Alicycliphilus denitrificans K601: one gene and its partner. Each later gene encodes a partner of the first gene's protein in a complex. Links are inferred from orthologs where the notes say so. Each region holds a gene or a part of one and is shown in the gene's direction. Other genes may lie near its edges.

Region 1 (2,920 bases):
GGCTGCAGCCCCGCCGCCGTGATCTGCGAGGTGATGAAGGACGACGGCACCATGGCGCGCCTGCCCGACCTGCAGCTGTTCGCGGCCGAGCACGGCCTCAAGATCGGCACCATCGCCGACCTGATCGAGCACCGCAGCCGCACCGAGTCGCTGGTGCACAAGGCTGGCTCGCGCCCCATGCAGACCGCGTTCGGCGAGTTCACCGCCCATGCCTTCCGCGACGAGCCCAGCCAGGGCGTGCACCTGGCGCTGGTCAAGGGCCAGTGGGACGCGCAGGAGAGCGTGCCCGTGCGCGTGCACGAGCCGCTGTCGGTGCTCGACACGCTGGAGTCGAGCCGCGCCATGCACTCCTGGAGCCTGGACGCGAGCCTGCGCTACATCGCCGCCCAGGGCCGGGGCGTGGCCGTGCTGCTCAACTGCGGCGAGACGGGCGAACAGCTGCTCGCGCAGTTCGAAGGCCGCGCCCGCGCCGCCCAGGCGCCCGAGCGCGGCCGCATGGACCTGCGCACCTACGGCGTGGGCGCGCAGATCCTGCGTGAAGTGGGCGTGGCACGCATGCAGCTCATGGGCCAGCCGCGGCGCATGCCCAGCATGGCCGGCTACGGCCTGGAAATCACCGGCTACATCCCCAAGGAATAAATCATGTTTGGCGCAGACAAAGGAACGGCGGACCGGCTGGATGGCCGGAAGCTGCACATCGGCATCGTGCAGGCCCGCTTCAACGAGAACATCACCAACGCCCTGGCGGCCGCCTGCCGCGCCGAGCTGCTCAGGCTCGGCGTGCAGGAGCAGCACATCCGCCACGTGCTCGTGCCCGGCGCGCTGGAGGTGCCGCTGGCGCTGCAGGCCATGGCCGAGCGCGGCGGCTACGACGCGCTCATCGCGCTGGGCTGCATCATCCGCGGCGAGACCTACCACTTCGAGCTGGTGGCCAACGAATCGGGCGCCGGCGTCACGCGCATCGGCCTCGACTACCAGATCCCGATCGCCAACGCCATCCTGACCACCGAGAACCTGGAGCAGGCCATCGCCCGCCAGAGCGAGAAGGGCGTGGACGCCGCCCGCGTGGCCGTGGAGATGGCCAACCTGCAGGAGGAGCTGTCGTGAGCGAGGCCTCCACGCCCGGGCAACCGATGCCATCGAAGCGCCCGCCGCGCCAGCCGCGCACCGGCCTGACCGCCACCGGCGCACGCAAGGCGGGCTCCAAGTCGGGGCGCTCGCGCGCGCGCGAATTCGCGCTGCAGGCGCTCTACCAGCACCTGGTGGGCGGCAACGACGCCACCGCCATCGACCTGTTCACGCGCGACCTGTCGGGCTTTCACAAGGCCGACGCCGCGCACTACGACGCGCTCCTGCACGGCTGCATCGAGACGGCCCAGCACATGGACGCGCTGATCGCGCCGCTGCTCGACCGCAAGATGGCCGAGATCTCGCCCATCGAGCATGCGGTGATGTGGATCGGCGTGTACGAGTTCCAGCACTGCCCCGACGTGCCCTGGCGCGTGGTCATCAACGAGTGCATCGAGCTGGCCAAGGAGTTCGGCGGCACCGACGGCCACAAGTACGTCAACGGCATCCTCAACGGCCTGGCGCCGCAGCTGCGCGCCGCCGAGGTCGCCGCCGACAAGGCCGCGGGCAAGGCCGGCTGACCCTTCGTTTCTTAGAGCGTGTTTACGATCTTACGCCCGCGCGCCGCCGGCCGCGGGCAGGCTGCTTCGCCATGAAATTCTCCACCCGCGCCGAGCGCATAGAACCCTTTTACGTGATGGAAGTGGCCAAGGCCGCGCAAGGCCTGGCGCGCGAGGTGGCCGGCACGCGCGAGCCCATGATCTTCCTGAACATCGGCGAGCCCGACTTCACCGCGCCGCCGCTGGTACGGCAGGCCGCCGACCGCGCCGTGCGGGACGGCCTCACGCAATACACCAACGCCCTGGGCCTGGACGAGCTGCGCGAGCGCATCAGCGGCTGGTATGCGGCGCGCTTCGGCGTGAATGTGCCGGCGCGGCGCATCGTGGTCACGGCGGGCGCCTCGGCCGCGCTGCAGCTCGCGTGCCTGGCGCTCATCGACGCGGGCGACGAGATCCTGATGCCCGACCCGAGCTACCCCTGCAACCGCCACTTCGTGAGCGCGGCCGACGGCCGGGCGGTGCTCGTCCCGACCACGGCAGAGGAGCGCTTCCAGCTGAGCGCCGCCAAGGTCGAGGCCGCCTGGGGCGCGCGCACGCGCGGCGTGCTGCTGGCCTCGCCCTCCAACCCCACGGGCACCTCCATCGCGCCGGACGAGCTGCGCCGCATCCACGAGGCGGTGCGCGCGCGCGGCGGCATCACGGTCATCGACGAGATCTACCTGGGCCTGTCCTACGAAGAGGCTTTCGGCCACACGGCCCTGGCCCTGGGCGAGGACGTCATCAGCATCAACAGCTTCAGCAAGTACTTCAACATGACGGGCTGGCGCCTGGGCTGGATGGTGGTGCCCGAAGCCATGGTGAGCGTGGTCGAGCGCCTGGCGCAGAACCTGTTCATCTGCGCCAGCACCATCTCGCAGCACGCGGCCCTGGCCTGTTTCGAAGCCGAGAGCATCGCCGAGTACGAACGCCGCCGCGCCGAGTTCAAGGCGCGGCGCGACTTCTTCATCCCGGCGCTGAACCGGCTCGGGCTGACCGTGCCCGTTCCGCCCGACGGCGCCTTCTACGCCTGGGCCGACTGCGGCGAGGCAGCGCGCAGGCTCGGCGTGCAGGGCAGCTGGGACTTCGCCTTCGAGCTCATGCGCCGCGCCCACCTGGCGATCACGCCGGGGCGCGACTTCGGCACGGCGGACACCGCGCGCTTCGTGCGCTTCTCCACGGCCAACTCCATGGCGCAGCTGCAGGAGGCGGTAGCGCGCATGCAGGCCCTGATCGGCTGACGATGTTCGAGTGGC
Region 2 (3,047 bases), 2.0 Mb from region 1 along the record:
AAGAGAAATTGGCTGCCAACGCTTGATCTTCAAACGCTGACAGCTATTCAATAAATAGCAAGTTTCTTGCAATCTGCGATCCGGTGCCGTCCTGTCGCCCTGTGCGGGACGAGCCAGCAACCGGATGCAGACGTTAAACCGCTACACAGGCATTGCTCTTTGGAGAAATTGAAATGGCAAAAGGTAAATTCGAACGGACCAAGCCCCACGTGAACGTGGGCACGATCGGTCACGTGGACCATGGCAAGACGACGCTGACGGCGGCGATTGCGACGGTGCTGGCCAAGAAGTTCGGCGGCGAAGCCAAGGGCTACGACCAGATCGACAACGCGCCCGAAGAAAAGGCCCGCGGCATCACCATCAACACCTCGCACGTGGAATACGAAACGGCCAACCGCCACTACGCCCACGTGGACTGCCCCGGCCACGCCGACTACGTCAAGAACATGATCACGGGCGCCGCCCAGATGGACGGCGCCATCCTGGTGTGCTCGGCCGCCGACGGCCCGATGCCCCAGACGCGTGAACACATCCTGCTGGCGCGCCAGGTGGGCGTGCCCTACATCATCGTGTTCCTGAACAAGTGCGACATGGTGGACGACGAAGAACTGCTCGAACTCGTCGAAATGGAAGTGCGCGAACTGCTGGACAAATACGAATTCCCCGGCGACGACACCCCCATCATCCGCGGCTCGGCCAAGCTGGCCCTCGAAGGCGACCAATCGGACAAGGGCGAACCCGCCATCCTCAAGCTCGCCGAAGCCCTTGACACCTACATCCCCACGCCCGAGCGCGCGGTGGACGGCACCTTCCTCATGCCCGTGGAAGACGTGTTCTCCATCTCCGGCCGCGGCACCGTGGTGACCGGCCGCGTCGAGCGCGGCATCATCAAGGTCGGCGAAGAAATCGAAATCGTCGGCATCCGCGAAACGCAAAAGACCACCGTCACCGGCGTGGAAATGTTCCGCAAGCTGCTGGACCAGGGCCAGGCTGGCGACAACGTGGGCCTGCTGCTGCGCGGCACCAAGCGCGAAGATGTCGAGCGCGGCCAGGTACTGTGCAAGCCCGGCTCCATCAAGCCGCACACGCACTTCACCGCCGAAGTGTACGTGCTGAGCAAGGACGAAGGCGGCCGCCACACGCCCTTCTTCAACAACTACCGTCCGCAGTTCTACTTCCGCACGACCGACGTGACGGGCTCCATCGAACTGCCGGCCGACAAGGAAATGGTCATGCCCGGCGACAACGTGTCGATCACCGTCAAGCTGATCGCGCCGATCGCCATGGAAGAAGGCCTGCGCTTTGCCATCCGCGAAGGCGGCCGCACCGTGGGCGCGGGCGTTGTGGCAAAGATCATCGAGTAATCGGCGGACAGCCAGTCAAGGAACATCATGTCCAAGCAAAAGATCCGTATCCGCCTCAAGGCGTTTGATTACAAGCTGATCGACCAGTCCGCCGCCGAGATCGTCGACACCGCCAAGCGCACCGGCGCCATCGTCAAGGGCCCCGTGCCCCTGCCTACGCGCATGAAGCGTTTCGACATCCTGCGTTCGCCGCACGTCAACAAGACCAGCCGCGACCAGTTGGAGATCCGTACGCACCAGCGCCTGATGGACATCGTCGATCCCACGGACAAGACGGTGGACGCGCTGATGAAGCTCGACCTGCCGGCCGGCGTGGACGTCGAGATCAAGCTGCAGTAATACCTGCGGCATATGCGGCGCGGCCATGAGGCGGCGCCCGCAATAATGCGGACTTGCTCGGAAGGGCAGTCCGCGTTATACTTTGCGGCTTCGCGTTTTTGCGTCCAGATTGCTGGGTGTGAAGTACGCGGAGTTTTATCAACCTTCTTTCACGCACCTTGGTGCAAACGCCTGGGCCAATTGCAGTCGGGGCGGTGGAAGTTTTGGAGAAAACCAATGAGTCTGAGCAACTCCCTCGGGTTGCTGGGCCGCAAGGTGGGCATGATGCGTCTGTTCACCGATGACGGGGACGCAGTGCCCGTCACGGTGGTGGATGTGTCCAACAACCGCGTGACCCAGGTCAAAACCCAAGAGAACGATGGCTACGTGGCCCTGCAGGTCACGTTCGGTTCGCGTAAGGCATCTCGCGTGACCAAGCCCGAAGCCGGCCACCTCGCCAAGGCGGGTGTCGAAGCCGGTGAAATCATCCGCGAATTCCCCGTGACGGCCGAAGTCGCCGGCAAGTACGCCGCAGGCGCTACCGTGCCGGTGGCCGACGTGTTCGCCGTGGGCCAGAAGGTGGACGTGCAGGGCACCTCCATCGGCAAGGGCTACGCCGGCACCATCAAGCGTCACAACTTCGGTTCGCAGCGCGCCTCGCACGGTAACAGCCGCTCGCACAACGTTCCTGGCTCCATCGGCATGGCGCAGGATCCGGGCCGCATTTTCCCGGGCAAGAAGATGACGGGCCACCTCGGTGACGCCACTGTCACGACGCAAAACCTCGACGTGGTTCGCATCGACGAAGCACGCCAACTGCTCTTGATCAAGGGCGCCGTTCCGGGATCCAAGGGTGGTTTCGTGACGGTGCGTCCGGCAGTCAAGGCCAAAGCTTCCAAAGGAGCGAACTAATGCAGCTCGAACTCCTGAATGAACAAGGCCAGGCCGCGTCCAAGGTGGACGTGCCCGAGACCGTGTTCGACCGCCAGTACAACGAAGACCTGATCCACCAGATCGTCGTTGCCTATCAGGCCAACGCCCGCCAGGGCACGCGCGCCCAGAAGGACCGCGAGCAGGTCAAGCACTCGACCAAGAAGCCCTTCAAGCAGAAGGGCACCGGCAACGCACGTGCCGGTATGACCTCCTCGCCGCTGTGGCGCGGGGGCGGTCGCATCTTCCCGAACCTGCCTGAAGAAAACTTCACGCAGAAGATCAACAAAAAGATGTACCGCGCCGGCATGGCCGCCATCCTGTCGCAGCTGGCCCGCGAAGGCCGCCTGGCCGTGGTGGACTCGCTGAAGCTGGAAAGCCCCAAGACCAAGGTGCTGGCCGACAAGTTCAAGGCCATGAACCTGCAATCGGTGA

The links.
Region 2: the proteins of nusB (region 1) and rpsJ are in contact, whole or in part, in a solved structure (PDB 3D3B), measured with the Escherichia coli proteins. The link is inferred for Alicycliphilus denitrificans K601 from one-to-one orthologs.

The regions. Positions count from the first base shown.
Region 1 is NC_015422.1:2,355,752-2,358,671, reverse strand. What follows is about bases 193-2,891. They hold nusB (transcription antitermination factor NusB), read left to right. Parts: upstream 193-1,133; coding sequence 1,134-1,649; downstream 1,650-2,891. Other genes in these bases: ALIDE2_RS11230 (pyridoxal phosphate-dependent aminotransferase), read left to right, coding at 1,721-2,891; ribH (6,7-dimethyl-8-ribityllumazine synthase), read left to right, coding at 643-1,107; ribBA (bifunctional 3,4-dihydroxy-2-butanone-4-phosphate synthase/GTP cyclohydrolase II), read left to right, coding at 193-639. Outside these bases: more of ribBA, read left to right, coding at 1-192; more of ALIDE2_RS11230, read left to right, coding at 2,892-2,905; ALIDE2_RS11225 (YbgC/FadM family acyl-CoA thioesterase), read left to right, coding at 2,908-2,920. UniProt on the Escherichia coli protein: Part of the processive rRNA transcription and antitermination complex (rrnTAC). The complex forms an RNA-chaperone ring around the RNA exit tunnel of RNA polymerase (RNAP).
Region 2 is NC_015422.1:381,558-384,604, forward strand. What follows is about bases 222-3,047. They hold rpsJ (30S ribosomal protein S10), read left to right. Parts: upstream 222-1,391; coding sequence 1,392-1,703; downstream 1,704-3,047. Other genes in these bases: tuf (elongation factor Tu), read left to right, coding at 222-1,364; rplC (50S ribosomal protein L3), read left to right, coding at 1,920-2,594; rplD (50S ribosomal protein L4), read left to right, coding at 2,594-3,047. In the rest of the region: more of tuf, read left to right, coding at 174-221. UniProt on the Escherichia coli protein: Involved in the binding of tRNA to the ribosomes. Part of the processive rRNA transcription and antitermination complex (rrnTAC). The complex forms an RNA-chaperone ring around the RNA exit tunnel of RNA polymerase (RNAP).